DNA from 2 places in the Neobacillus sp. B24 genome. Region 1 is predicted to be linked to the other one. Evidence: a T-box and tRNA genes for the amino acid it is inferred to sense, from the RefSeq annotation. Region 1 holds a T-box; the other holds one or more tRNA genes.
The links. The T-box of region 1 lies ahead of pheS (phenylalanine--tRNA ligase subunit alpha). A T-box ahead of a tRNA ligase gene usually reads a tRNA of that ligase, here a tRNA-Phe.

Region 1 (15,715 bases):
TTTTTTAAAATTCTAACATCCAAACCAATTATAGTACAGATTTTGACAATTAACAATGAGATTTCCTAGTTTTTGTATGATTTACTACCTTTTGTCTATTACCTTATAAATTTGTGTAGTATATCTAGTTTATTAACTGTGATTAGATTACATGACTGTTATGATTCATTATTTCAGCCAAATAAATGGGACAAGTTTTTTTCACTATAAAAACCTACTGAGACGAATCGGTGGTCAAATTGTCGAGAAAGGGTATTTGGGAGGTCTCATGACGCGTCTGCCTGGATAATTTGCTCAAACACGTCATGAAAGTCAGTCTCATGACGCGTCTGCTTGATTATTTTCTCAAATAGGTCATGAAAGTCAGCCCCATGACGCGTTTGTCTGGAATTGATCCTCAAACACGTCATAAAAGTCAGCCTCATGAAGCATTTGCCTGGATTATTTTCTCAAACACGTCATGAAAGTCTGTCTCATGACGCGTCTGCCTGGATTATTTGCTCAAACACGTCATGAAAGTCTGTCTCATGACGCATTTGCTTGATTATTTTCTCAAATACGTCATGAAAGTCAGCCCCATGACGCGTTTGTCTGGAATTGATCCTCAAACACGTCATGAAAGTCTGTCTCATGACGCGTCTGCTTGGATTATTTTCTCAAACACGTCATGAAAGTCAGCCTCATGACACATTTGCCTGGATAATTTTCTCAAACACGTCATGAAAGTCTGTCTCATGACGCGTCTGCCTGGATTATTTGCTCAGACACGTCATGAAAGTCAGCCTCATGACGCATTTGCCTGGATTATTTGCTCAAACACGTCATGAAAGTCAGCCTCATGACGCATTTGCCTGTATTACTTTGTCAAACACGTCATGAAAGTCAGTCTCATGACGCGTCTGCCTGGATTATTTGCTCGAACACGTCATGAAAGTCAGCCTCATGACGCGTCTGCCTGGATTATTTGCTCAAACACGTCATGAAAGTCTGTCTCATGACGCGTCTGCCTGGATAATTTGCTCAAACACGTCATGAAAGTCAGTCTCATGACGCATTTGCCTGTATAATTTGCTCAAACACGTCATGAAAGTCAGCCTCATGACGCATCTGCCTGTATAATTTGCTCAAACACGTCATGAAAGTCTGTCTCATGACGCGTCTGTCTGCATTACTTTGTCAAACACGTCATGAAAGTCGATCTCATGACGTGTTTAATTGGATTTTTTCCTCAGACACGTCATGAAAGTCCGCTCATGACGCGTTTGCCTGGATTTTGCAAAATAAACACGGTGAATTGAAAAAAATAATGGCTGTCGAAAGTTTCTCGACAGCCAGTGGTGTTTAAAAAAATTTAAGTAAAGAATACCAAATAAATGATGCCGACCAAAATAAACAGGCCGCATAAACCAAATAGTACTTTTGCCAATGTTTCCACTTACTTTTCTCCCCTTATGAAATTCCTGCGCCAATTACATAGGATAGCCCAACGGAGATAATCATTGAAATCAAACCAACCGCACGATTATCATTTTGAATTTCTTCATCGATTCTAAATTTTGGCGTTAAAAATTCAAAGATAAAATAGCCAGCCAATAATAGCAAGAAACCATATACTCCCCAGCCCATCATGGAAAGAAGTGTATCGTGGTCCTCAATGGAATAACGAAATATATTGGCAACCCCGAATATCTTCCCGCCCGTTGCCATCGCCACTGCCACGTTACCTTTCTTAATTTCTTCCCAATTTTTATATTTGGTGACAATTTCGAAAATCGCCAAAAAAACAACCAAACATAATATGACGACACTATAATAAGCTGCAATTTGAATATATTCATTTTCCCAAAATTGATCCATGCCTAATCTCCCCACAAAGCCCATTTATTTAAATTCGACTACGGTGACACCCGAGCCGCCTTCTCCAGCTTCTCCAAAGCGAATTTTCTTTACAGATCGATGGTTTCGTAAATATTCCTGAACCCCTTGCCGCAGTGCCCCTGTTCCCTTACCGTGAATGATTGATACACGCGGATAATTGGCAAGCAGGGCATCGTCGATATATTTTTCTACCCTTAACAAGGCATTTTCGTACCGCTCTCCGCGCAGGTCAAGCTCCAGTTTCACATTGGAGTCCCTGCCCTTTACAATCGCCATCGGTTTTGTTTCTACCTGTTTTGGTGAATCGATATATTCCAAATCCTTTTCTTTTACCTTCATCTTTAGGATTCCTATTTGAACCTGCCATTCATTATCAGAGACTTTTTCCAACAAGGTGCCATTGGAATTGAAGGTCAGCACCTTTACTTCATCCCCCGGCGTATACTGATGCTTTTTGGATTTTTTATTTATTCGTTGTTCGGATTTTTTCACTTCCGGTGCGGCGGCTTCCAAACGCCGTTTTGCTTCAATTAATTCATGCTCTTTGATATCTGCATGCTTTTCCGTCCGCATTTTCCGGAGGTCACGAATAACAGTCTCGGCTTCTTTCTTGGCCTCATCGACAATCTCTTCCGCTTTTTCCGCCGCTTTTTCAAGCATGGTATCCTTCTTATCGTAGAACTCCATCATTTGCTTTTGCAAATCTTTATGCAGTTTCTCGGCTTGCTTTAAATAATCCCTAGCCTCTTGCTGCTCAATCTCCGCCTGACGCTTGCTTTCCTCAAGCGAGGCAATCATTTTATCGATTTGATTACTATCCTCACTGACATGGGAGCGGGCCGACTCAATGACCCGTTCATTTAAGCCGAGCCGTTTGGAGATTTCAAAGGCGTTACTCCGCCCCGGTACCCCCAGCAGGAGTTTATAGGTAGGGCTTAATGTTTCCACATCAAATTCAACACTGGCATTTAGCACACCCTCACGGTTATAGCCATAGGCCTTTAACTCCGGATAATGGGTGGTTGCCACCACCCGCGCTCCCCGCCGGTGAACTTCGTCCAGTATCGAAATCGCCAAAGCCGCCCCCTCCTGCGGATCAGTACCGGCACCAAGCTCATCAAATAATACAAGGCTATTAAAATCAACACTATTTAAGATGTCAACGATGTTAACCATATGGGATGAAAACGTACTTAGACTCTGCTCGATTGACTGTTCATCACCAATATCGGCGTATACCGCATCAAATACAGCCAGTTCAGAACCGTCCAGAGCCGGGACTTGCAGTCCAGCCTGAGCCATAAGCGTACATAAACCAAGCGTTTTTAATGTGACTGTCTTTCCCCCGGTGTTTGGTCCGGTAATAACAATCGTTGTATATTCCTTACCGAGCATAATATCATTCGCTACGACTTCATCAATCGGGATTAGCGGATGTCTTGCTTTATATAGGCTAATTCTTCCTTCATTGTTCATCGTCGGCATGGATGCCTTTATTTTTTTGCCGTAGCGAGCCTTGGCAAAAATAAAATCCAAATTTGCCATCACTTCCACGATTACTTGCAGCTCATTTGAGTGTTCCGCCACATTTGCAGATAACTCGCTCAGAATTCGTTCAATTTCAAGCTGTTCTTTTACACGGATATCCTGAAGCTGGTTGTTTAACTGGACTATGACCTGAGGTTCTATGAATAAGGTTTGACCCGAAGAACTTTGATCATGAATGATCCCGCCGTAATGCCCGCGGTATTCCTGTTTAACAGGAATGACAAAACGGTCATTGCGGATGGTAATAATCGCATCTGACAGCATTTTCTGTGCGCTGGATGAACGGATCATACTTTCCAATTTTTCACGGACCCTTGCTTCATTCGAACGAAGCTGATGCCGTAATGAGCGCAGCAATTCGCTGGCCCCGTCCAATACTTCTCCGCTTTCATCAATGGCTTGTTTAATTGTCTGTTCCAAATTTGTTAGCGGAATAATTTGCCCGACCTGTTCCTCGAGGATTGGAATCTCCGTTCGCTCTTCAGCAATTTCCTCAATAAACCGTTTCATTCGGCGGCTTGTCTGGATGGTACTCGCTGTCTGTACTAGCTCATGCGGGCTTAACACACTTCCTATTACCGAACGTTTGATATGGCCGCGAATATCATGAATCCCTGATAACGGTGCATGGCCTTTTATGCGCAGGACCGTTGCCGCCTCGTCAGTCTCGGCTTGAAGCCTGACAACTTCTTCAAAATCCGTTGAGGGAACTAGATCTTTTATCTTTTGCTTACCAAGCGAAGAGGCAGCATGGTCCAATAGCTGGTCTCTGACCTTGGTAAATTCTAATACTTTTAAAACTCGTTCTTTCATGAGGGCGAGCCTCCTTTTATTATCGATTATGCAAAAAATGGAGCAGGTCATTTTTATCAAGAGCGTTCAACACGGTTGATTTTTTAATCCAGCCCTTTTTCGCTGATGATACACCGATTTCCATATGCTTTAATGTTTCCATTCGATGTGCATCCGTATTAATCATAATTTTTACACCGGCTTCTTGCGCTTTTTTCAGGTATTCCGCAGCTAAATCAAGCCGGTTTGGATTAGCATTTAGTTCTAATGCTGTATTTGTTTCCTTCGCAAGTGAAATCAGTGAATCGATATCAACCGGATAGCCCTCACGGCGGCCAATTTTCCGGCCGGTCGGATGAGCAATTAAATCAACATGGGGATTCATTAACGCATTTTTGAGCCGATCCATAATTTTTTCTACAGGCTGTGAAAAAGCAGAGTGGATGGAGGCAATAACAAAATCCATTTGTGCCAGCAGGTCATCCTCGAAGTCCAGGCTGCCATCCGGTAAAATATCCATTTCGATTCCGGATAAAATCAAAATATCATCATATTTTTCATTTAATTTTTTAATTTCTTCCCTTTGTTTTAATAGCCTCTCAGTGTTCAATCCATTCGCAACCTTTAAATACTGCGAATGGTCGGTGATCGCCATGTATTGGTACCCTTTGGCGCGGCACGCTTCCACCATTTCCTGAAGTGAATGAGCGCCATCACTCCAGGTTGTATGCATATGGAGATCGCCCTTAATGTCTGTCAGTTCAATTAATTCTTCTGAAGCAGAGAATATATCGACCTCTTTGCCATCCTCTCTGACCTCTGGCGGGATGAATGGGAGATCAAAATACGTGTAAAATTCTTCTTCGGAAGTAAAGGTAAGAATTTCTCCCGTCTCCGTGTTTTCGACCCCGTACTCGCTAATTTTTTCGCCGCGTTCCTTGGCCAGTTGCCTCATTCGGACATTATGGTCTTTTGAGCCTGTAAAATGATGAAGGGTCGTGATAAACTCCTCTGGCTTCACCATCCGAAAATCAACGGATACATCAAAATCCAAATCGAGTGTGATCGACACCTTTGTCTCACCAGCGCCTATCACTTCTTTAATGCCTTCTATTTTTAATAGCTGCTCACGAACAGCATGAGGCTCAGTAGTGGCGATAATAAAATCAAGATCCTTAATTGTTTCTCTCATTCTTCTTAGACTGCCTGCCCGCGAAAAACGCTGCACGCCCGGCATGCCAGACAGAATGGCTTCCATTTGTTCAGCGATTGGCAGCATATAGGCAATTGGCAGCCGTTCCGGTCTAGTCCCGACATTGGCAATCGCAGCCAGAATCTTTTCTTCTGTTTTTTTGCCAAATCCGGCAAGCGCCTGGACCTTTCCTTCCTGGCAGGCTTCTTTTAAAGTCACAACATCCGTAATCCCTAGTTCTTGATAAAGCTTGGCAATTTTTTTGCCGCCAAGACCTGGCAGCTGCAATAACGGGATTAATCCAGCAGGAACCTCCTGCTTTAGTTCCTTTAAGACGGATGAGGTACCCTCTTTTATGTATTCATCAATGACTGCTGCGGTTCCTTTGCCAATTCCTGAAATCGTGGTAAAGTCCTCTATTTCAGGCAGTGTTCGTTCGTCTGTTTCAAGCGCAGATGCAGCCTTGCGGAATGCTGAAACCTTAAACGGATTTTCACCCTTTAATTCCATATAAATGGCGATCGTTTCCAATAAACGAATGATCTCTTTTTTATTCATTTCCATACAATCAACCTGCCCTCTTTGGTTAGCATCTTTAGTTTACCCCAGTTACTGGCATTAACAGAAAAACTTCTCTGCCCGAGAGAAGTTTACGCAGGATTATTGAATCCACCAATCATGAATTTGCTGCGAAAGAATGGGCGTATATTTCACCATTGTATTGGCGATAAAAGACTCATCCAGTGCAGTTTGAAAAAGTTCTATTGGAATTAAGGCGGCGATGTATATTACAATAAAAATAATGAAATAAACCTCTAAGAAGCCTAAAAGACCGCCTGCCCAAAAGTTTAGCTGCTTTAGCACCGGCAAATGGGCGATAAAGTCAAACATGGAGCCGATGATTTGCAGCAAAACTTTAGCGGCAAAAAAGATAATCACAAAGGCAATTGCCCGATAAAAAGCCATTTCCATATTACTTGAATCTGTTAAAACCTTTAAAATGGTACCTTCCCCAAAGTTGGGATAAGGAATCCAAAGTGTTAATTTAGGCGCCAAATCGTCATAGTACATATAGGCTACAATATATGCAATAATAAAACCTATTAAATGCACGAGCTGCAGGATAAAGCCTCTTTTAAGGCCCACAAAAAATCCGATAATCACAAATAATAAAATTGCCAAATCCAACATAATTGTTTATTCCTTTTCTTTTTGTAATTCTATCATCATTCGTTCTAAATCTTCTTTCATCTTAAGATAATCATTGACTGCGTTTACCGCCGTTAGCACAGCAAGTTTATTTACATCCAGCCCAGGATTCTTGGAATTGATTTCGCGCATTTTATCGTTGACTAACGACGCTACATGTCGAATATGACTGGGACTTTCAGTACCTAAAATAACATATGGTTGTCCGTAAATATCAACGGTTATCCTATTTTTTTGTGTGTTTGACAACGTAAATGCCCCTTTCAACGAATCCTACACTATATCATAACACGAAAATATTGAAGTCGAAAAGTTATAACAGTGAATATATTTAATAGAAATGTGGTGTTTTTTTGTGGGTAATGTCGTTTTAGTTTTGAATACCAATAAAATAATGGAAATGAAAGAGTACTACAGGGGGAGTTTGGCTGACAAAATGCCGCCCGGAAGTGTATTTGCAGCAAAAACGCCGTCCTGCACCATTACGGCCTATAAATCTGGCAAGGTATTGTTTCAGGGGAATGATTGCGAGAAAGAGGCAGGGAAATGGGGAGGGTTAGGCTCAGTCGCAGCTCCCGCCAAAAAAGGTGCGGCTTCGAGTAAAGCCGGAAACGGACTTCCAGCCGGTTTTAGCGAATGGTCTGTAATTGGTTCGGATGAAGTCGGTACCGGTGACTTTTTTGGTCCTATCACCGTTGTTGCTGCTTATGTCAGAAAAAAGGATATTCCTTGGTTAAAGGCAATTGGCGTCAGGGATTCAAAGGATTTAACCGATGAAAAAATTGTGGAAATAGCCAAAACCATTAAAAATGTTGTTCCCTTCAGTCTGATGACATTAAAGAACGAAAAATACAATCAAGTACAGCAGGGCGGAATGTCGCAGGGAAAAATGAAAGCTTTGCTTCATAATCAGGCAATTTTGAAGGTTTTGGAGAAAATTGCTCCCGAGAAGCCTGATGGTATTTTAATTGACCAGTTTGTTCAGGAGAGCACTTATTTTCAGCATCTTCGCGGCCAAAAGGCTGTTGCACGGGAAAATGTTTATTTTAGTACAAAGGCTGAAGGGATCCACTTGGCCGTTGCGGCTGCTAGTATTCTCGCCCGCTATGCTTTTATCCAATATATCGACCAAATGAGCGAGGCAGCCGGCTTTAAGATCCCAAAAGGAGCCGGAGCACAGGTGGACGAGGCGGCAGCCAAACTAATTATGAAAAAGGGCAGGAATGTGCTGCCATCGTTTGTGAAACTGCATTTTGCGAATACAGAAAAAGCGGTGGCACTGGTAAATAAAAAGAAAAAATGAGGAGGACTACGAGATGAGAAGACTTACAGATGAGGAAATCCAAAGTTCTTTGGCAGCACTGAGCAACTGGAAATTGGACGGCAAATTTATTATAAAAAAGTACCGTTTTAAAGAGTTTTTAAAAGGCATAGCCTTTGTAAACGAAATTGCTAACTTATCCGAGGAGAAGAACCATCACCCGTTTATATCCATTGACTACAAAATGGTAACCTTAAAGCTAACCTCTTGGAGTGCTGGAGGGTTGACTGATTTGATATCTTATTAACAAAGCTATATGATGCCATTTACGAGAAACATAAATAACGCAAAAAAAGAGTATCCTCAGTCAGTAACCGGGGATACTCTTCTTATTATCCTCTTAAAACTGCACCTGCTTGCTCTTTCAATGCCTCAAGCACGCGCTCATGAACCTTCGTTACCTCTTCATCTGTCAACGTACGCTCAGGGTCACTATATTTCAACGAGAAGGCAATCGACTTCTTGCCTGCCTCCATCTTGTCGCCTTCATACAAATCGAAGACAGCAGCCTCTTTCAACAGCGGCGCACCTGTCTTTGTAATAATTTCCCACAAAGTACCTGACACCGTTTCACTGTTTACCACGAGAGCAATGTCTCTTGTGATGGATGGATAACGCGGAATGGATTGATATTTCAAGGCATCACTTCCTGCAGCAAGGATAGCTTTTAGTGATAGCTCAAATACATAGGTATCCTTAAGGTCCAGGTTTTTTTGAACGCTCGGATGCAGCTGGCCAGCGAAGCCAATTCTTTTGCCATCCAACAGGATTTCTGCCGTCCGTCCTGGGTGCATGCCGTCAAACTGTGCTTGAACGTAAGTAATCCGCTCTGACAGGCCTAACTTTGCAAACACCCCTTCCAATACTCCTTTTAAGACGAAGAAGTCAACAGGCTTCTTCTCCCCTTGCCAGGAATGAGAGTGCCAAAGACCGGTAATAGCCGCTGCTATATGTTCTTTCTCCTCCGGAAGTACATCCTGACCATTTGCTAAAAAGACATTTCCTGTCTCATAAACAGCTAGACTGTCATTTTGGCGGGCGCTATTGTACTTAAGAACCTCTAACAGCTGCGGCAGAATGCTTAATCTTAGGATACTGCGATCCTCACTCATTGGCATTGCGAGACGAATGCTTTCACGTTTTTCTAAAGCAAATTGTGCAGCCTTCTCTTCATTGGTTAAGGAATAGGTCACTGCTTGGTACAGGCCGGCACCTTCAAGATAGGCACGGACTACCCGGCGTTTCTTTTGGTACTCTGATAATTTCCCTGGAGTTGAAGAGCCGATTGGCAATGTTTTCGGAATGTTATCATAACCATACAGGCGGGCAACTTCCTCGATTAAATCCTCTTCAATTTTAATATCGCCGCGACGCGTTGGCGCTGTAACAGTAATGGTATCGTCCTCAACTAATGTCTCAAATTGCAGACGGGCAAAAATCTCTTCCACGTCGTTCATGCTTAACTCTGTTCCAAGGACTCGGTTAATTTTTTCAACCGTAACCGAAACTACCGCCGGTTCAATTGTTAGGGTATCAGCCTCTGCTGCACCTGCCAACACTTCACCGCCAGCGTACTTTGCCATTAGATAGGCGGCACGATCGCCGGCAGCACGGACGCGGTTCGGGTCCACCCCTTTTTCAAACCGCGCGCTTGCCTCACTGCGAAGGCCATGGTCTTTTGAAGCTTTTCTGACAGTTGCTCCAGTAAAATAAGCAGCTTCTAACAAGACAGTCGTTGTATCAGACGTTACCTCGGAATTGGCACCACCCATTACACCTGCGAGCGCAACTGGCACGGTTCCATTAGTAATGACAAGATGCTCAGATGTTAAAGTGCGCTCCACGTCATCAAGTGTTACGAATTTCTCGCCATCATTTGCACGGCGGACAAGGATTTCCTTTGAACCAAGGCGGTCATAATCAAACGCATGCAGCGGCTGGCCGTATTCCAAAAGAATGTAGTTCGTAATATCGACGACGTTATTGTGCGGACGAATTCCAGCCGACATAAGCCGGGTTTGCATCCATAACGGCGACGGGCCGATTTTTACGTTTTTAATCATTTTTGCGACATACAGCGGATTGTCTTCCTTAGCCTCAACAACCACTTTCACATAGTCATCTGCTTTTTCAGAAAGTGATTCAAGGCTTGTTTCTGGCAGCTTTACTTCACGTCCAAGAATCGCAGCCACTTCATAGGCAACACCAAGCATGCTTAAGCAATCTGAACGGTTTGGCGTCAGTCCAAGCTCGAGCACTTCATCGTCTCTGTTTAATAGCCCGAGTGCGTCTGATCCAACCTCGGCATCAGCGGGAAAAACAAAGATCCCTTCTGCATATTCCTTTGGAACAATTTTCCCTTCCATACCAAGCTCTTGCAGCGAGCAAATCATCCCGTTTGACTCTTCGCCGCGAAGCTTTGCCTTTTTAATTTTAAAATTCCCTGGAAGCACCGCTCCGACTTTGGCAACAGCAACCTTTTGTCCTTGTGCTACGTTAGGTGCACCGCAAATAATTTGTACAGGCTCCCCTTCACCAATATCAACTTGGCATCTGCTCAATTTATCAGCATTTGGATGCTGCTCACGTACTAGAACATGACCAACAACTACTCCCTTTATGCCTTCGTTAAGTACTTCTACTCCTTCTACCTCGATACCGCTTTTGGTTATTTTTTCAGCCAGTTCCGTTGCCGATACTCCTGTTAAATCGACATAATCCTGAAGCCATTTATATGAAACAAACATTTAACTCACCCTCCTATTCTTCCACCGCAAATTGTTTTAGGAACCGAACATCATTTGTATAGAAATGACGGATGTCGTCAACACCGTATTTCAACATCGCAATCCGCTCAGGTCCCATACCGAACGCAAATCCTGTGTATTTTTTAGAGTCATAGCCGGCCATCTCCAGTACGTTTGGATGAACCATGCCAGCACCTAAAATTTCAATCCAGCCAGTCTGCTTACAGACGTTACAGCCGTGGCCGCCGCACATTTTACAAGAGATATCCATCTCGACTGATGGCTCAGTGAATGGGAAGAAGCTTGGACGCAAACGGATTTCCCGGTCTTGACCGAACATTTTCTTTGCAAATACTTCTAAAGTTCCCTTCAGGTCACTCATGCGAATGTTCTCACCGACAACGAGGCCTTCAATTTGCATGAATTGATGAGAATGTGTCGCATCATCGTTATCACGGCGGTACACTTTACCAGGGCAAATGATTTTGATTGGCCCTTTGCCTTGATGTTTCTCCATTGTCCGCGCCTGAACTGGTGATGTATGGGTACGAAGCAAGATTTCTTCCGTAATGTAGAAGGAGTCCTGCATGTCGCGGGCCGGATGTCCTTTCGGCAGGTTCAATGCTTCAAAGTTATAATAATCCTGTTCTACCTCTGGTCCTTCGGCAATTTCATAGCCCATCCCAATAAATAAATCTTCAATCTCTTCAATAATCTGGGTTAACGGATGGTGGTTTCCTACACTCACAGGACGTCCTGGAAGCGTAACGTCAATGCTCTCGGATGCCAGTTTTTCTAAAACGGCTGCTTCTTCAAGTTCGTTTTGTTTCTCCTCAATTTTTTCAGCAATTGCTTCCCGCACCTCGTTGGCAAGTGCCCCAATAACCGGCCGTTCCTCGGCAGAAAGTTTGCCCATGCCGCGCAGTACCTCAGTAATCGGGCCTTTTTTGCCCAAATAAGCAACGCGGATGTCATTTAATTCCTTTAAGCTTGCAGACTGTTCCACTTTTTGTATCGCTTCTTGCTGCAATTCTTTTAAACGTTCTTGCATGGTGAATTCCTCCTTATTTTTTATGTAATTTTTAAAAAAAACAAAAAACCCCGCCCCCAAAAAGGGACGAGGTATTAGTCGCGGTACCACCCTTGTAAACACTGTATGTAACATAGCAATGTTCGCTTCATTGAGATAACGGCTTATCGGCCGGTGCATCTTTACATTTCCCTTTTACGAAATGGTCCCGATGCCGACTCAGGAGGTGAACTTCTCCTGTCCTGCCCATAAAAGTGCTTTCAGTCGCGGCACTTTCTCCCTATATGGTGTACAGACCGGATACTTTTCTCCGTCATTGTCTTTAATTTATCAACATTGTTGACTATTATATAATAAAAATTTCACTGTTTCAAATTTATTTTTTTAAATAATATAACAGAATCCCTGTTGCTACAGCAACATTTAACGATTCACTCTTCCCGTAAATTGGAATATAAAGATTAGCTGTCGTGTCAGCGAGTAAATCTTTGCTAATTCCGTTACCCTCATTTCCAACCATTAATGCAAAGGAACTTGTGGTGGAAATACTAGTATATGCTGTTGCCCCTTCAAGTGCTGTACCGTATATGGAAATATGTTTTTCTTTTAGCTTTGGTATCCAGTCTTGGAGATCACCGCGAATGATTGGCAGGTGAAAATGACTTCCCTGGGCCGACCGGAGCACTTTGCTGTTATAAATATCGACACTGCCACGGCCAACGATAACTCCATCGATTCCCGCCGCATCAGCGGTGCGAATCATTGTCCCAAGATTGCCAGGGTCCTGAACGGCATCAATTAACAGAAAGGTTTTTGCTTCCTCAAGCGAGGTATCATGGTTACTTTGCTGGCAGACAGCAAAAATCCCTTGCGGCGCTTCGGTATCCGATAAAGAATCGGAGATTTCTTCTGTCACCATAAAAATGGGTGTCTGCCCTGCATCCAAGCGGGGTGGCAGTCCTGTTTTTTCCGAAACGATAATTTCTGATACCTGCCCCTCTTGCTTGAGTGCTTCCTCGACCAAATGATAGCCCTCCACTAGAAATGTGCCGGAACGGTCGCGTTCTTTCTTCGTTAATAGTTTTTTCCATTGTTTGACTTGCGGATTTTGCAATGACTGTATGTATTTCAATTCATTTTCCCCTTCAAAAAAATACTCTGATTTTTACATTATAGCCCAATCAAAATACATAATAAAACCAAAATAAGAAATGATAATAAAGAAATTTAGGTAAAAAGGGAGTGTCCATGTATGAATTTAAATTTGCGAAATGCAGTTATACACAATGTGTCCAACAATACCCAGGATCAATTGGAAGATACGATCGTTGACGCGATTCAAAGCGGCGAGGAAAAAATGCTGCCTGGTTTGGGCGTATTATTTGAAATCATCTGGCAACATTCATCTGAAGAGGAAAAGAAAGAGATGCTCACCACACTTGAAAGTGGTTTAAAGCACTAAAAGAACAAATCCCCGGCACATTTGACTGCCAGGGGATTTTTTTCATTATTATTCAAACGTAATTTTATCAACCGTTTCACGATCTAATCGCTTAATTACTTCAACAATCAGTTTAACGGCATTTTCGTAGTCATCGCGGTGAAGCATGGCCGCGTGAGAATGGATGTAGCGGGTAGCAATTGTGATTGCCAATGCCGGAACTCCATTATGTGTCAGGTGAATCGAGCCTGCATCTGTACCACCGCCAGGGATGGATTCGAATTGATACGGAATGTTCATCTCATCAGCTACGTCGGTGACAAAGTCGCGCAACCCTTTATGAGCGACCATAGAAGCATCAAATACAACCACTTGCGGTCCCTTGCCCATTTTGCTCATTGCTTCTTTTTCAGAAATTCCCGGAGTGTCGCCGGCAATACCCACATCAACAGCAAAGCCGATATCAGGCTGGATTTTATAGGTAGCGGTCTTGGCGCCACGTAAGCCAACTTCTTCTTGAACGGCTCCAACGCCATAAACCTCGTTTGGATGGTCTACATCTTTTAATTGCTTCAAAACATCAATCGCAATTGCACAGCCGATTCGGTTATCCCATGCCTTTGCCAATAGCATTTTTTCATTGTTCATGACAGTAAACTCAAAATAAGGCACGACCATATCACCAGGGCGGACTCCCCACTCCTGCGCTTCCTCGCGGCTAGAAGCACCGATATCAATAAACATATCTTTAATTTCAACCGGCTTCTTGCGGGCTTCTGCAGACAGAACATGTGGCGGCTTAGAGCCAATCACACCTGTTACGTCGCCCTTTCTTGTTACGATCGTTACACGTTGGGCAAGCATAACCTGTCCCCACCAGCCACCAACTGTTTGGAAACGAAGGAAACCCTTATCATCAATTTGCGTGATCATGAAGCCGACTTCATCCAAGTGGCCGGCGACCATAATTTTCGGCCCGCCTTCTTTGCCCACTTTTTTGGCAATTAAGCTGCCTAGTCCATCTGAAGTAATTTCATCTGCAAATGGCGCTATGTATTTTTTCATGACTTCGCGCACTTCACGCTCGTTGCCCGGAATACCTTTGGCATCTGTTAATTCTTTAAGCATCGTTAGTGTTTCATCCATTTTTGCCATGAGTCTTTGACCCCCTTATTATGTATGTACAATTTTCATTATAACGAAAATTCAGGACAATGAACAAATTTAATAGTTGTTTTGTTGTCTCTGATAATTTACTTCGTTTTTTTGAAAATATGCTTGCTGTATTTCTTCAGTGGAGATACCCATTAAAGATGCCAAAGCCATATAGGAATTGAATAAGTCTACAAATTCCGCAAAGCCTTTGCCTTTTTGAAAAAGAGTAATTCTTTCATAGACTTTCAAAAACTGATCTGTTAAGCTGTCTGCTGATTCGTCTTTTTCCAGAGAAAATTCTCTCTTATCAAAACCGCAAACTATTCCAAGCGATAAGATAAAATGAATGCCGTCAACAAATTCCTCAAGAATCACGTTCTGCGGTGATGATGGCTTTACGCTCCAAAATTTGAAACAGCGAGTTTCATTGGCCAACTCTCCGACCTCAACCAATAACGCCAAAACCTTTCTTGTAAACAAATCCTCATTCTGAAGACCATGTTTTTCTTGGATATGGCTATCCAATGCTTTTTGCATTTGAAAAAGTTTTTTTAACTGCATCGTTCATTCCTCCCTTTGCAAAATTATAGCAGGATTTGAAACCTTTTACACTCTCGTTCGTAGATACAGGAAAATGGGTGTGGGAGGCATATCAATGGTCTGGATACTGCGCTTCATATTAGTGGCACTTATTGTTTTTGTATGTTACCGAGCTGTAAAATACTTGTTTCAACCAACGAGAAAGCTTGAGGCGGCAAGGAAGCATCAAGAGTTTTTCCTCAACGATCATAAAGATGTAAGGAAAAATTTCATGGTCACCTATAAAGGCGCTGTGTTTGCCGGCGAAAAATATATGGGAACTGCACACGACACATTTGATGTTGTATCGATTTCGCTTTGGCCGGAAAATACGGTTTCGTTAAAAGGGATGGTTCGGGAAGATTTTTGTTTTATCGTTCAAAAAATCAAAGAACATTATCCAAATGCAGAAATTAACTGGAGAAGTCCGGTAAAAGAATTTTTGCAAGAAAAATAGCCGCTTGGATTGAGCGGCTACTTTAATTGATAAACTAGCGCGATGAGTTCAATGAGTGCCAGAATCGGAAAGCCGATTTTGAATTGCCAATGCTTAGTTTTATGCCGGAAATACTGCATGCCGGCCGTCGCGCCGACAGCCCCTCCGAAAATCGCCACAAGCCATAACGTCTTTTCCCTAATCCGATATTGGTGCTTTTTTGCCCTGCTTTTATCGTTCCCCATCAGGATGAACCCAACAATATTCATCACTAAAAACACCGACAAATAAATCGTATTTGCATTCATAAATAAACTCCCCTATAGAAAAAGCCATCCTCATCACAGAGAATGGCTATTTATATGATTACTTATTTAATTGCGCTTT
Region 2 (15,715 bases), 1.1 Mb from region 1:
TCCCGTACTGCCGCTAGACAGAATGCTATAACGTAAAGACATACTATTGTTCACTCCACATTCGTTTTTTCATCGCTACTAAATTGAATAATTTGCCCCTCAAAGGCATTCACAAACAAACTATCTTTATCATTTACGACAAAGTGCCAGGTTGGGGCCAACACCTGAGAGGCAGCTAATTGAATTAAAGTAGAGTAACCAAGCTCAACCTTGGTAATTTCGGCTTTTGGTTTCAACTCTCCCTTTTGATGTAAGGTTTCAATTGCTTTCATCGGCTGCAGGATTTCCTCTTTTACTGCCAGCTTTTCAATTTCCTCTAGATATGTTTGCTGATAAGAAACAATCTGTTTATCAGAATTAACCGTAAAGATAATCATCCCATTAATATTTTTATATAAAGGGAAGTTCTCAAATTGTTGGTAATAGGTGATTGTATTCTTTTTATCATCCTTCTCGCCAAATTGATATTGGTCTCCGAAAAGAATATTGTCTTTTACAAACGAAGCAAGCTCTGTAGGTAGAAATTTATCGCTTATCTGAAATGGTTTTTCTAACTGAGCTTGAAGCGTTGTTCCAGGTTCTTTCAGCGTAGGAAGCTGACCTTTTAATTTTGTTACATCACTCTTTGTAAACGTTTTGGGCTGGGCGCTTAAATATTGGGCCTTAATCTGCGTCTTAGGGAGTTCAACGTCTATCTTGATTTCTTCATCCTTAAGCCTTTGTTCAAAGGAAGTCTCCGTAATGACTTCGTAATTATTGGCATCGCGAATTTTCATAAATTGAAATAACAAATACACATCCAAAATTAAAAAGGTTAGGATAAAGATCGTTTTGATTTTACTCCAATCCATGCTTCAACCCTCCCAGCTCTTCCATTGTAATCTCGCCCCATGTCCCATGGTAGCGATAGAACCAGGCTGGTTCCAAGAGGATTAGTTGATTTTCTTCCTTATCTCTTTCCATTCTGTAGCCCAAAACCAATTCTTCTAAAAGCTCCGGTTTAAAATTAGGCTTGCTCTGTAAAAATTCCAGTGCCAAATGGCCAGAGGGATGGGTTACCTGCTGCATTTCCGTTGTCAGCGGAAGCTCAAGTGCAATGTTGGGTCGAATGTATTGACTGATTTCATTCCGGCCCCAAGCTTGATAAATTTCCGAAAGCCCCCTGTCATTAAAGACTGGGTAGCCTTCACTTGTATATAATCGAAACATGACGGTGGCTTGATATTCATTTTTTGAAACGTAACGATAGGTATCCGTCCAACCGCCATGCTCATTGACAAAATCAATGCTACGCCTCACCAAATCATAAGAGGTTTCCACATTATCATCTACGGCTGTCGGATTGACATAGGAAAGGACATTCGTATCGTTATTAACAGTCATTTTACTCGTGTCACTGCTAAACTCTTCTATCTGCCCAACCGTATTTTTTTTGACAAAACTAGGGTCCCTGAACAAGGCCTTTTTAAATTCCTCAGAATTTAGAGTTACCGGTAAATACTTGTAGGTCATCATTTCTGTTTCACCATCAGGCAGAAACAATGTGCGATTTTCAGCTGCCTCATATGCAAAATATCGCGGCAGCTTGGCTGCATTTTTATAAAAGTCTCGATTAAAGGCATTTAAATTGGCAGGTGCGATGTTGCTGATGTACACCTGCCCGGTTTCGGTTGACACAAAATAAACAATTCCATTTTCACTTCCGGTACTTTCAACATTGATGATAATCCGGTTAAAGTTAAAGGTTGGCACTTTCCTGCCTTCTATATTGAGGACACTTCTATATAATTCAATCGGAACTTCGCTCGGAAAAATAATTTCCGCATTGCCTGCCCCATGGGTTAAGTCCTTGATATCTTCAACCTTCTCGGTATAGTTCTTCACATCAAAGAACGTCCACTGTGCTAGTTCCTTGATTAGCCTTTCGATCTCTTTACTATTGTTCGTACCGTAGTGATCCCCTTTGTAATGGTACAAAATCCGATCGGGGCGAACTATTTGCTCCACATCCTTTTTCTCACTTAAGCTGACTTCGGAAATGGTATTGCTATTTTTCATGGTTTCCAAATTAGGCTGATAGGTCCAAAGATTCCAGGTGAAAAAAATACTGACTAATACGAGAATCGTTAATATGATTGACTTGGTTGTTTCATACTTCATGACCAATCATCCTCTTCCGTATACTCGAACGGCAAAGAAAAAGAAATCGTCGTACCTTTTCCTTCCTGACTGGTTGCCCAAATGTTGCCGCCATGACCAATAACGATCTCTTTGGCAATAGCCAGGCCCAATCCAGTTCCGCCCATTTTTCGTGTCCGTGCTTTATCAACACGATAAAACCGGTCAAATATTTTTCCAATACTCTCTTTTGGAATCCCCATGCCCTGGTCAGATATACTTACCACAATCGTATCCTGTTTTTCCTTGATGGAGAAAGTCACTTGGCCGCCTTCCGGAGAATATTTCAAAGCATTGGAGATAACGTTGTATAGCACCTGTGTCATTTTGTCCTCATCTGCTTCGACAAAAATGGCGTGCTCCGGAAGCTTTCTTTTAAATGTTACATTTTGATTTTTGGCCACCTCAAACCGGTCAATGATTCGGTTAAAGAAATCAACGAAGTTTACCCATTCCATTTTCATCCGATAATCGGTACTGTCCATTTTCGACAATGTCAACAAGTCATTGACAAGGCGAATCATCCGCTCCGTTTCTGTCCTGGTCACTTCCAAAAAGTTCGGAGCAATTTCCTCATCCTGCCAAGCACCATCTGCCAGAGCCTCTAGGTAACTGCGCATGGTGGTTAACGGTGTTCGAAGCTCATGGGACACATTCGCAACAAACTCTCTCCGTTCAGCATCAATTTTTTCCTGCTCCGTAATATCATGAAGCACACAAATCAAGCCGTTGACGAAGCCTGTTTCTTTTTGAATCACAGATAAATTGGCCCGAAGAATATATCGTTCTGTGTTCGTACTATAATCAAGGATAATAGAATCGTTTTCTTCCAGCAGATCTTCAAATGTATTGGTATCATCCAAATCCAGTAAGGACACAATGGGCTGCGACAAAACTGTTTCACGTGAAACATTCAGCATCTCTGCAGCAGGCTCATTAATTAAAATAACTCGGCCTTTTCGGTCGGTTGCAATCACACCATCCGTCATGTAGGAGAGGACAGAGGACAACTTACGGCGTTCCCCTTCGGTCATCGCCTGTGCCTCCTGCAGTTTTTTCGTCAAATGGTTAAATGTCATCGCCAGTGTACCAATTTCATCATGGCCGTACACTTTAACCTTACGTGAAAAATTCCCCTTTGCCATTGCCAGCGCCTGCTTTTTCATATCTGCAATCGGCCTTGCGATGGTTTGAGCCAATAAAATCCCCAATATGGCCGTAATGGCCAAAGCTATCCCTGTACCGGTGGCAAAAATTTTATTAATGGTTTTCATTTGTTCAAACACATTTTCAATTTTTGCTACAATATAGATGGCGCCTATCACTTTTTTTCCTGACTTGATGGGGGTGGAGAGGACCCAAATCCGATGTCCAGTTTGCTGATCCAGCAACACAGCACTTTGATCTTCTTCTAATACCATTGATTGTTTGATCCTCAGTTCAGTCGTTCTCTGACCGACCACCCCTTGGTTACCTGCGTGAGAGGTGCCTAGGATTTTAAGAGATCTACTTTCAATCACACTCACTTCGGAAATGTCACCCGCATTATCAAAGTCCCTGAGAATTTTCTTGATATCCTCCTGGAGCGATGGATCCTCTGGTGTCCGCTGCTTTTCCATTTCCTCACGAACATTATATCTAAGCAAATTGACACGTTCTTTTATTGACGTCTGGAAATTTGTTCTTAGAGTTTCTTCCAGCTGTCTGACAAAATAAACGCCAATAATCTGCATCGCCACTAAAATAAGCAGGACATAGATGAGGACGAACTTAACGTGTATCGAGCGAAAAAAACCAACTTTTTTCACAAGTCATTACTCCTGTTCGGGATTCCGCAAATAATAACCGACTCCACGGCGTGTCACAATCCAAGCTGGGTGACTCGGGCTGTCTTCAATTTTTTCCCGCAAACGTCTGACTGTAACGTCAACTGTCCGAACATCACCGTAGTAATCGTAGCCCCAAACCGTTTGCAATAAATGCTCCCGGGTCATTACTTGACCAATGTGCTGCGCCAAATAATAGAGCAACTCAAATTCCCTGTGGGTCAATTCAATTGTTTCACCACGTTTAGAAACAACATAGGCGTCTGGATGAATCACAAGTGAACCAACCTCGATTTCATTACTTTCATTGTCAGCTTCCGGCTGTGAAAGAACGTGCTGGTGGCGGCGCAAGTTAGCCTTGACACGGGCGATTAATTCCCTTGTACTAAACGGTTTTGTCACATAATCATCAGCGCCAAGCTCAAGTCCGAGAACTTTGTCAATCTCGGAATCCTTTGCTGTCAGCATAATAATGGGCATTTCATATTTTTTTCGGATCTCACGGCAAACTTCCATGCCGTCTCTTTGGGGCAGCATGATGTCCAATAGTATTAAATCAGGCTGTATTTCTTCTACCAGTTGAAGTGCTTCGTTTCCATCATAAGCACAATAGACATCATAGCCCTCTTTTTTTAAGTTAAACTGAAGAATATCAGCAATCGGTTTTTCATCATCAACAACGAGAATTTTCTTTTCCATACCATTGCTCCTTTTAACAAAATTAATCTATTTTATCTAAGCTGTTTTTAGTCATAACTACTCTATTTTACTTTACCACTGTTTTCACTGAAATTCACCTATTAGTAGTATTTGCTTTAACAGGAAATAAAAAGCCTCTAGTAGGTAACTAGAGACTTTTTCTATTATCGATTTAAGTAATTCATCGGATTGACCAGGCTGCCATTTTTAAATACTTCAAAATGAAGGTGAACACCCGTAACATTTCCAGTTGCCCCCATTATTCCTATTGCCTGACCTTTTGAAACAGTTTGGCCCGCTTTTACATTCAGTGATGACATGTGGCCATATAAAGTGCGCAGCCCATTTTGGTGATCAATAATGACTTTATTTCCATAACCGCCGCTATCCCAGCCTGCCGAGACAACGACGCCATTATCAGCCGCTTTAATTGTTTTATCACTTGGTCTGGCAATGTCGATACCTTTGTGCATTCTGCCCCAGCGCGGACCCATTTGACTGGATATATAGCCTCCGACTGCCGGCCATGCAAGACTTCCATCACCACGGGATGGAATAGCTTTAGTTCCCTTAATCAAAATGTTGGTAACCGGTTGTTTCAGAACCTGTTCACTTGTTTGGTCTTCCTTAACTGTTACACCGTTTTGTTCTGAGATCAAGTACGTGACTGCGCGAGATCCATTCTGCCCCTCTTGTTTAAGAATACTTTGACCCTTTGGAATCGAAGCATCTTCGGTAATTTCTTTAGTAAATGGAATGGATTCTAGTTGATTGGATTCCTTTTCAACGATAACTTCAACAAACGGTTGAATTGCTGTAACATTGATTTCTTGTCCAATTTGGAGTGTACTATCTGCTGTTAACCCTGGATTCAAACCTGTAATATCAGCAAGCTTTAAGCCATGCTGCTCGGCAATAGACTCGAGAACATCACCTGCTTGAACAGCATACTTCTTTTTTTCCACACTGCCGTTGCGTAAAAAAGTAACTGCTTGTTCTGGGGACATTAATTTCTCTATTTCAACATTTTGCTCTTCTACTGAAACATTTTTGGATAAATGAACGTCTAATAGACGTGTTTCATTTTCCTTCAATGGTGGTAATACTGTTTCAGGATCAGCTTTTCTCGCTTCAAGCTCTTGTAGTTGATCATCAGATACATATTGAAGTTTCAGCTGACGGAGAACTTCCTCAGCGGCCTCTTTTGTTTCTAAATATACAATCGGCTTACCATCGATGAATATAGCAGCTGCTTCCGCATGGATTTGAAAAGTGTTTTTAAAATGTTGAACCGTTTCGGTGTTATTACCTGTTGAGCGAAAAACCTGTTCAGGTATGTATTGAACTTGTGAGCCAAGTTTAAGGTTCTGATATGGAAGTGATTCTTTTATTGATTCCACCTTTTCAGCAACGATATTATCGACAACTCCCTTATCGGTAACATTGCCCATATATGTACCATTCACATATACATGATAAATGGTGGTTAATTTCGCCGAGTCTGCTAAGGCAACAGGTCCGCTGCTAAACGCAATAACAGATGCTGCAACAGTTGCCGCAACTGCCGTTTTAAGCAATAATACCTTTTTGGGATTGGATTTTCTATTTAAGAAAAACATTTTTTCCTCCTAAACCACGGGTAAACCCTTTCAATCTAGTGTTTTTTACTAGTCAAGAGTTATCCAGAATTTTAGCCTTCTTAACTTTACCATAGATTAATTTAAAAAGATTAGTAGTCTTTATAATGTAACAAAAATGTATAATTGCTGACATTTTCCTACTTTTATTTGAAATATGCTAGTTATTTTTTCCTGTTATTTGTCACTTGAAGGTGTTAAAATCCCTATTAAATCAAGGTTTCTTCTAGTTCTAGAGTAGTAGGCTTATTTATTACAAATTTGGACAAGTCAGGGTGGTTTTTGTAAGAAAAAGGAAGGTTTTTTACGATACTATTACAGATTTATTGCAAAAAAAGAAGCTTGCTGATTTGCAAGCTTCTTTTGGGATGGCTCAGGACGGAATCGAACCGCCGACACATGGATTTTCAGTCCATTGCTCTACCGACTGAGCTACTGAGCCAAGTATTAAGATGGTTTCCTACAACGAGATTGTGACAGTCCATTGTCCCCGCCTCAGGATGCTTATTCAAGCAGCGGCTCGGCGTGTACAACTCGTAGCCTATTCATGGATGTTTTGCTCGTTGCTCTACCGACTGAGCTACTGAGCCATTTACACTTTATGTATAAGTGGCGGTCTGGACGGGACTCGAACCCGCGACCTCCTGCGTGACAGGCAGGCATTCTAACCAACTGAACTACCAGACCAATATATAAGGCAGTCAGCAAGGAGACCGTCCTTGCCGATCTTTTGCCGACCAGCCTAATGCCGATGACCCCTACGGGATTCGAACCCGTGTTACCGCCGTGAAAGGGCGGTGTCTTAACCGCTTGACCAAGGGGCCATTTATAAAAAATGGTGAGCCATGAAGGACTCGAACCTTCGACCCTCTGATTAAAAGTCAGATGCTCTACCGACTGAGCTAATGGCTCATATTGAGATGATTCCCTAATCTTAGATACCGCCGTCAGATGTCCCCGCCTCAGAAAGATTATTCAAGAAGCAGCTCGGCGTGTACAACTCGCAGTAATTTCATAGAAGCTTTGCTCGTTGCTCTACCGACTGAGCTAATGGCTCATTTGTATCTACGCCGTTTGTGACGACGCTTTTTATAATATCATGGCAGGATTTATTAGGCAATACTTTTTTGAAAAAAATTATTATCATTGAAGCCCTCATTTAAGAGGGCTTCAATGTGTTAAATTAGATCTGTCTCCATGGGCTGCGAACAACGTTTGTTTGATTCCGGTCCGGTCCAACAGAAAACGTTGATAATGGAATACCTGTCAACTGTGTTACACGCTCTACATAGTGACGCGCATTGACTGGGAGCTCATCTAGCGATTTGACGCCAGTAATATCCTCTGTCCAACCTGGCAACTCCTCATAGATCGGTTCACATTGTGATAAAATCTTTAAGTTTGCTGGATACTCGGTAATTACTTCATCCTTGTATCGATAAGCCGTACAGATTTTTAATGTCTCGATTCCAGTTAACACATCGATTGAGTTAAGCGATAGGTCTGTTAAACCACTGACCCTGCGGGCATGGCGGACAACGACACTGTCAAACCAGCCGACACGGCGCGGGCGGCCAGTTGTGGTCCCATACTCTCGGCCAACTTCACGAATTTGATGTCCAATCTGATCATGAAGCTCAGTAGGGAATGGACCGTCACCAACACGTGAAGTATATGCTTTGCAAACCCCTACTACATGTGTAATTTTAGAAGGGCCTACTCCTGAGCCAATTGTTACACCACCGGCAACCGGATTGGAAGAAGTAACAAACGGATATGTGCCCTGATCGATATCAAGCATAACACCTTGTGCACCTTCAAATAACACGCGCTTGCCCTCATCCAGAGCATCGTTTAATACTACAGAAGTATCACAGACATATTTTTCTATCTGCTGTCCGTAATCAAAATATTCATCTAGAATATCTTCTATCTTAAAGCCCTCAGTTTCGTAAATACGCTCAAATAAGCGATTCTTTTCTTCAAGATTATGTGCTAATTTTTCCTCAAAAATCTCTCGGTCAAGCAGGTCGGCAATGCGGATTCCAACACGTGCTGCTTTATCCATATAAGCAGGTCCGATGCCCTTTTTTGTCGTTCCAATTTTATTGGCACCCTTCCGCAATTCTTCAACTTCATCCAATTTCAAATGGTAAGGAAGAATAACATGGGCACGATTGCTGATCCGAAGATTTTCCGTTGAAATGCCCTTTTCATGCAAATAAGCTAATTCTGCAACCAATGCTTTGGGATCTACCACCATCCCATTGCCGATAACACTAATTTTTTCTTTATTAAATATCCCTGATGGAATCAGATGCAGCTTATACGTTTCACCATTAAACTTGATGGTATGCCCAGCATTGTTTCCACCTTGATAACGGGCAATTACCTCAGCATTTTCAGACAGGAAATCGGTAATTTTACCTTTTCCCTCGTCCCCCCATTGTGTACCAACAACCACTACTGATGACATAAAGGCACCTCCGAAATTTTTATTTCATTTATATAAATTCAATTATTAACCCTTCATAGTTTATCAATTTTTATAGCAAGAAGTCAACAAAACACGAACGTTTTATATAAAAATAGTAAAATATGTTCGTATTACTATTAAACTATAAATGGAAACTCGCCGATTGGCGAGTCCAATAGGACGAAGACAGAGGCGTAGTTGAATTTATGCGTGCGAAGCTAGGATGAAAAAATCGGTAAATTTTATACTTTCCTATTAGCGAAAAAAGGAGCCAGCCTGCAATTAGGCTAACTCCTCTTAAGCACCTGGCGCATCATACCGCGTTTCCAAGTTAACGAATTTATTATACTCTTTGACAAACGCCAGCGATACCGTTCCAGTAGGGCCGTTACGCTGTTTAGCAATAATGATTTCAATGATATTTTTATTCTCGGATTCTTTATCGTAGTAATCATCACGATATAAGAAAGCGACGATATCGGCGTCCTGCTCGATACTTCCTGATTCACGAATATCAGACATCATCGGACGCTTATCTTGACGCTGCTCGACACCACGGGAAAGCTGGGATAAGGCAATAACCGGCACTTTCAATTCACGGGCTAGCTGCTTTAAGGCACGGGAAATTTCCGATACTTCCTGTTGCCGGTTTTCGCCTGGCCGGCCGCTTCCCAAAATAAGCTGCAGGTAGTCGATCATAATCATTCCCAAGCCATGCTCCTGCTTCAATCTGCGGCATTTAGAGCGGATATCATTAATCCGGACACCTGGCGTATCATCAATGTAGATCCCTGCATTCGCTAAGCTTCCCATCGCCATCGTTAGTTTACCCCAGTCTTCATCGGTTAAAGACCCGGTACGAAGCCGCTGGGCATCAATATTTCCTTCAGCACACAGCATACGCATGACAAGCTGCTCGGCACCCATCTCGAGACTAAAAATCGCGACATTTTCGCCAGCCTTTACCGCAACATTTTGGGCAATATTTAACGCAAATGCCGTTTTACCAACAGAAGGACGGGCGCCGACAATAATTAAATCGTTGCGCTGAAATCCCGCTGTCATCTGGTCGAGTTCGGTAAACCCAGTCGGAATTCCAGTAATATCACCAACACGATTATTCATCAGTTCAATATTGTCATACGTACGGACTAGAACATCTTTAATATGATGGAATGCCCCGGCATTTTTCCGCTGGGCCACTTCCATAATATTTTTTTCTGCTTCACCCAAGAGAGCTTCCACTTCATCCTCTCGCGTGTATCCATCAGTAGCAATATTCGTTGCCGTCCGAATTAATCTTCTGAGTAACGACTTTTCCTCTACGATTCTAGCATAATATTCAATATTGGCCGCCGTTGGCACAGAGCCGGCCAGATCATTTAAATAGCTGATGCCGCCAGTATCCTCTAACAGCTTGGCTGCTGCCAGCTCTTCGGTAACGGTAATCAGGTCAACCGCCTTACCTTGGTCGCTTAACTTCAACATCACATTGAAGATTTTTTGGTGGGCTGCGCGGTAGAAATCTTCCGGAATTAATATTTCAGAAGCCGCAGTCAGAGAAGATGGCTCCAAAAAGATCGCACCTAAAACAGCCTGTTCTGCTTCAATATTTTGCGGCGGCATACGGTCTGCAAACATTTCACTCATAATATCAAAAACCTCCTAATTCAAGAGGAATATACTTTCAAAGAAAAAAGTGACCAGCCAAAACCGATCACATCCCATTCTTGCTTGTTTTTATTCTATCATGTTTGTTTGAAAAACGAACTGGAAATTATTTTACTTCTTTTACATGTACTGTTAATGTTGCCGTTACATCATGGTAAAGCTTAACTGGAATCTTCGTATGGCCCAAAGTACGAATAGCGTCGGCCAATTCCATTTTCCGCTTATCAATTTTAATGCCGTGTTTCTTTTGCAATTCTTCAGCTACTTGTTTTGTGGTAATGGAGCCAAATAATCGGCCGCCTTCACCAGCTTTTGCGCTTAGTTCTACTGTAATTTTATCTAATTGTTCCTTCAGCTTTTTCGCCTCGGCAAGCTCCTCAGCAGCAGCGTTCTCCTGCTTTTTCTTTTGGGCGTCCAAAGTGCTTATATTGGCATTTGTTGCTTCAACTGCTAGACCTTGCTTGATTAAAAAGTTATGTGCATAGCCATCAGCAACATTTTTGATTTCACCTTTTTTTCCTTTACCTTTTACATCTTTTAGAAAAATTACCTTCATTCCTTTTTGCTCCCTTCAAAATAATCATCTATCGCTTGTTTCAACTGAAGCTCTGCTTCATCAACGGATACCCCAGAAAGCTGCGTTGCTGCATTTGTCAAATGCCCGCCGCCATGAAGACTTTCCATGATTACCTGGACATTGATATTTCCTAATGAACGAGCGCTAATCCCAATGACCCCTTCAGCGCGTTTGGAGATGACAAACGACGCGATTACGCCATTCATTGTAAGCAGTGTATCAGCTGCCTGGGCGATCAGGACTTGATCATTTATTTCATCCTCTTTGCCTGCGGCAATCGCGATACCCTCCCGATAAAATTGAACCGACTCTATTAGCTTCGATCTTTTTATAAAGGTATTTACATCTTCCTTCAGGAACTTTTGTACCAAAATGGTATCGGCACCATGTGCTCGTAAGTAAGAGGCAGCATCAAACGTCCGCGAACCAGTTCTTAAGGTAAAGCTCTTTGTATCAACAATAATTCCAGCCAACAGTGCAGTAGCCTCTATCACTTCAATTTTACCTCGTTTTGGCTGATATTCAAGAAATTCAGTTACCAACTCCGATGTTGAGGATGCATACGGCTCCATATAGACCAATAATGGATTGGCAATAAAGTCTTCTCCACGGCGATGGTGGTCAATGACCACTTTATGATCAATTTTATGAAGCAGCCGTTCATCCATAACTAGCGAAGGTTTATGCGTATCAACGATAACCAGTAAAGTTTTGTCGGTAGAAATTTCTAATGCTTCCTCAGGGCCAATAAAGTGGGAAAATAATTTTTCCTGAGAGCGAATTTCCTCCATCATCCGTTTAACACCGCTGTCTATTTCCTGTGTGTTTACAACAATATAGGCATCCTTCTGATTTAATTCAGCTACCTTATAAATCCCAATGCTTGAACCAATCGAATCCATGTCGGGATTTTTATGCCCCATAATGATGACTTTATCACTCGCCATAATTAAATCACGGATAGCATGAGAAATGACCCGTGCCCGGACTCTTGTTCGTTTTTCAATCGGATTGGTTTTCCCGCCGTAAAATCTCACCTTGCCATTCGGCGTTTTAATGGCTACCTGATCGCCTCCACGGCCCAATGCTAAATCAAGGCTCGACTGGGCATAGAACCCTAGATCCGGCAATGATGAGACCCCTGTTCCAACTCCAATGCTCAATGTAAATGAAACATTTTGCTTGGCGGTCATTTCTCTAACTTCATCTAAGATGGTGAACTTTTCCTTTTCAAGATTACGAAGGATTTTCTCGTTAAAAACAGCTATAAATCGTTCCGAGGAAACTCGCTTTAAGAAGATGCCATTTTCATTTGCCCATTTATTTAGTATAGATGTCACCATATTATTAACACTTCCACGCATCTGGTCATCCATACCCTGTGTTAATTCATCATAATTATCCAGAAAAATAGTGGCAATAGCAGTCCGTTCATCTTGATACATTTTTTCAATTTCTGCCTGTTCCGTTACATCAAAGAAGTAGAGCAGACGCTCTTCCTGCCGATGAATGACGCGGAATTTCCGTTCGTGAAGTGTGATAACTTCAGTTTCTACTTCTTGCTTAATTAGTGGCAGCAAATTATCGGCCACATCATAAAGCGATTTGCCCACAAGGGTCTCTTCGTCAAAATAGGAAGATAGAAAAGGATTTGTCCACTCAATTGTATAGTCGTCATTGATTAGCATAATACCGATAGGCATTTCCAGAAGCGCTTCTTCGCCTACCTTTTTGACCCGATAGGAAAGAGTAGAGATATATTCCTCCATTTCCTTGCGCTGCCGGTTTTCAATGATAAACATATAATAAATTGGAATAAACATAAACACCAGGCCTGCCAGGCTTAATATCCAATTATATAATGACAAACAAATGAGCACTACAATTGTTACGCCTATTGACCCGTAAAAGGGATAACGGATAGACCGTTTTTCTAAGAATGCAGGCATTGTTTCAGCTCCCAAAACCAAGTAATCATGACTGTTTTTTTATAAGATGTTTTCGCAAATCAAAACCTAAATCAATTATACCTAATATCCCTATAATATAAAGAAAAATTGGAATAATGAATGAAACAACAGCCAAAGTGACCGAAAAACCTTTAGATATCCCTTTTACGTCAAAATAATAAAATAAAAAAGTATATCCCTGGAATATCATCAACATTTGCAAAATATATGTAAGGTTGAGTAATGCCGCAAACCAATAGGTGCCTTCCTGTGGATTTAACAGCATGCTGGCCAATAAAGTTAAAAGCAGCACCCAAAGCAAACTTTTGGGCAAGCGAATATCTTTAAATGCTTTCCATTTTTTCAGCTCAATGCCAAACCGTTTAATGATCGGATAATTTACTATTTGAATAATAAATACAATCAGAAAGGAAGACGCCACCAGTAAGGTTGGCAGCAGTGTTCTAATCAAATCAAAAGCATTTTTAAATTGTTGAATTGTTTTTTCTGCTTCCTTCTCCTGGCCGAGGCTTTTTAGCATATCAGCCGACATGTCGAGCGATTGCTTCATTGTAGTAACCATTTCATTAATAAAATCAATTTTAAAGAAAATGACGCTGACACCGTACATGATAATGAGGTTTACTAAAAATACAAAGGAACCTGCAAGCAGAACGCTGAATCTGTCTTTTTGCTTGCGTATCAATATTCCCATCACAACACCCGTTGTTCCAAAACCAACTGTGGTCGGGACGGAAAGGATGGAACCAGTAATCAACGAAAGGCCCATAGCCGCTGCCAAAAAGGTTAGTGTCCATTTCCAATCATTCTTGGCAGCAAAAAGGATAAATGGGAGCGGTAAAAACAAATTCAGAAATCCCAATAACGGAATATAGAACGTTATTAACATAATAACAGTAAAGATTGCCAAAAGCATGGCACCTTCTGTCAACTTACGGACATTTTTCACTTCTTCACCTCAAATACTTTAATTCAACTACTCTTAATTTTAGCCAGATACCTTCGTGTATTCAATGAAAAAAGAAAAAGGCAGTGGAGACGTGATACCCCCAACTGCCTTTTTCCATTTATAACCATACGTCGATAGTTAAAGACGTTTATTCTATCTTATTCACCTGCTACGAATGGTAACAATGCCATTTGACGAGCACGTTTGATAGCAACAGTAAGTTTACGCTGATATTTTGCGCTAGTACCTGTTACACGACGTGGTAAAATCTTTCCGCGCTCAGAGATGAATTTTTTTAGTAAATCCACATCTTTATAATCGATGCGAGTGATTCCGTTTGCTGTGAAATAGCACACTTTACGACGTTTTGCACGTCCGCCTTTACGTCCACCTGCCATGAAAATTCCCTCCTTTATTTAGGTTCATCCGTTCAAAATAAGGTTACCATTAGAATGGAAGATCATCGTCGGAAATGTCAATTTGACCGCTTCCAGCAAATGGATCATCATTCACTTTTGTATAACCTTGGTTGGAGTTTTGTCGTTGATTCTGATTACCGCCGCCGAATGGATTTCCTTGCGGTTCCATTGGTGGTTCGCCATAATGATCGTTGCTTCTTCCACCGCCGCCCGATGCATTTCTAGGCTCAAGGAATTGAACACTATCTGCTACAACCTCTGTAACATAAACACGTTTTCCATCTTGTCCATCATAGCTGCGGGTTTGAATCCGGCCATCAACACCTGCCAAGCTGCCCTTTTTCAAGAAGTTCGCCACATTTTCAGCTGGTTTACGCCAAACTACACAATTGATGAAGTCAGCTTCACGTTCTCCCTGCTGATTTGAAAATGTACGATTGACTGCTAAAGTAAAGGTAGCAACCGCAACACCATTCGGTGTATAACGAAGGTCAGGATCTTTGGTTAACCGTCCAACTAGCACAACGCGATTTAACATCAGAATCAACTCCTTTTTCCCTAAAGAAATGTTTCACGTGAAACATTTATATCTTAGTTTTCTTCTTTAATTACGATATGACGAATGATATCTTCGTTAATCTTTGCAAGACGAGCAAATTCTTGAACGGCTGCAGACGAAGATGTCGTTTTTACAATTTGGTAGTATCCGTCGCGGAAATCATTGATTTCGTAAGCTAGGCGGCGTTTACCCCAATCCTTCGTTTCAACAGCTTCAGCGCCATTTTCAGAAAGGATGTTGTTAAAACGCTCTACAAGAGCCTTTTTCGCTTCATCTTCAATGTTTGGACGGATGATGTACATGATTTCGTACTTGTTCATCACAGTCACCTCCTTTTGGTCTAAACGGCCCATATGCGGGCAAGGAGCAATTATTCATTACTCACAAGTTAAAATTATAGCATAGCCATTCGAGAAAAGCAACGCCCTTCACAAGAATGCCATTTTAAGGTTAAGAAAAAGAAGCCAACCGTTAAAGTCAGCTTCCAGTTGATTATACATTAAAACGGAAATGCATAACGTCCCCGTCTTTTACTTCATAGTCTTTACCTTCAAGGCGGACTTTTCCTGCTTCTTTAGCACCATTATGACTTCCGGCAGCCAGTAAATCGTCATAAGAAACGGTTTCTGCCCGAATAAAGCCGCGTTCAAAATCTGTATGAATGATGCCGGCACATTGCGGCGCTTTCATACCCTTTTTAAACGTCCAAGCACGAACTTCCTGAACACCAGCGGTAAAGTAAGTGGCTAAACCA

Region 2: it encodes a tRNA-Phe, which carries the amino acid that the T-box ahead of pheS (phenylalanine--tRNA ligase subunit alpha) is inferred to sense. The anticodon was not compared.

The regions. Positions count from the first base shown of each region.
Region 1 is NZ_AP035777.1:4,259,304-4,275,018, forward strand. Features, by position in the region: gene ACZ43M_RS21185 (DUF350 domain-containing protein) at 1,450-1,857, opposite strand; gene ACZ43M_RS21190 (endonuclease MutS2) at 1,882-4,239, opposite strand; gene polX (DNA polymerase/3'-5' exonuclease PolX) at 4,259-5,974, opposite strand; gene ACZ43M_RS21200 (CvpA family protein) at 6,071-6,601, opposite strand; gene zapA (cell division protein ZapA) at 6,608-6,868, opposite strand; gene rnhC (ribonuclease HIII) at 6,975-7,922, shown strand; gene ACZ43M_RS21215 (4a-hydroxytetrahydrobiopterin dehydratase) at 7,936-8,187, shown strand; gene pheT (phenylalanine--tRNA ligase subunit beta) at 8,273-10,687, opposite strand; gene pheS (phenylalanine--tRNA ligase subunit alpha) at 10,701-11,738, opposite strand; T-box leader at 11,798-12,043, opposite strand; gene ACZ43M_RS21230 (TrmH family RNA methyltransferase) at 12,094-12,849, opposite strand; gene sspI (small acid-soluble spore protein SspI) at 12,970-13,179, shown strand; gene ACZ43M_RS21240 (M42 family metallopeptidase) at 13,228-14,313, opposite strand; gene ACZ43M_RS21245 (dUTP diphosphatase) at 14,383-14,874, opposite strand; gene ACZ43M_RS21250 (sigma-w pathway protein ysdB) at 14,969-15,349, shown strand; gene ACZ43M_RS21255 (DUF1294 domain-containing protein) at 15,367-15,636, opposite strand; gene rplT (50S ribosomal protein L20) at 15,695-15,715, opposite strand, start outside.
Region 2 is NZ_AP035777.1:5,374,919-5,390,633, forward strand. Features, by position in the region: gene ACZ43M_RS26420 (MBL fold metallo-hydrolase) at 1-42, opposite strand, end outside; gene ACZ43M_RS26425 (two-component system regulatory protein YycI) at 51-851, opposite strand; gene ACZ43M_RS26430 (YycH family regulatory protein) at 838-2,160, opposite strand; gene walK (cell wall metabolism sensor histidine kinase WalK) at 2,157-3,986, opposite strand; gene yycF (response regulator YycF) at 3,993-4,703, opposite strand; gene ACZ43M_RS26445 (peptidoglycan DD-metalloendopeptidase family protein) at 4,868-6,322, opposite strand; tRNA gene ACZ43M_RS26450 (tRNA-Phe) at 6,710-6,782, opposite strand; tRNA gene ACZ43M_RS26455 (tRNA-Asp) at 6,951-7,027, opposite strand; tRNA gene ACZ43M_RS26460 (tRNA-Glu) at 7,093-7,164, opposite strand; tRNA gene ACZ43M_RS26465 (tRNA-Lys) at 7,177-7,252, opposite strand; gene ACZ43M_RS26470 (adenylosuccinate synthase) at 7,524-8,816, opposite strand; gene dnaB (replicative DNA helicase) at 9,114-10,466, opposite strand; gene rplI (50S ribosomal protein L9) at 10,594-11,043, opposite strand; gene ACZ43M_RS26485 (DHH family phosphoesterase) at 11,040-13,013, opposite strand; gene ACZ43M_RS26490 (YybS family protein) at 13,039-13,983, opposite strand; gene rpsR (30S ribosomal protein S18) at 14,142-14,381, opposite strand; gene ssb (single-stranded DNA-binding protein) at 14,431-14,940, opposite strand; gene rpsF (30S ribosomal protein S6) at 14,994-15,281, opposite strand; gene ychF (redox-regulated ATPase YchF) at 15,454-15,715, opposite strand, start outside.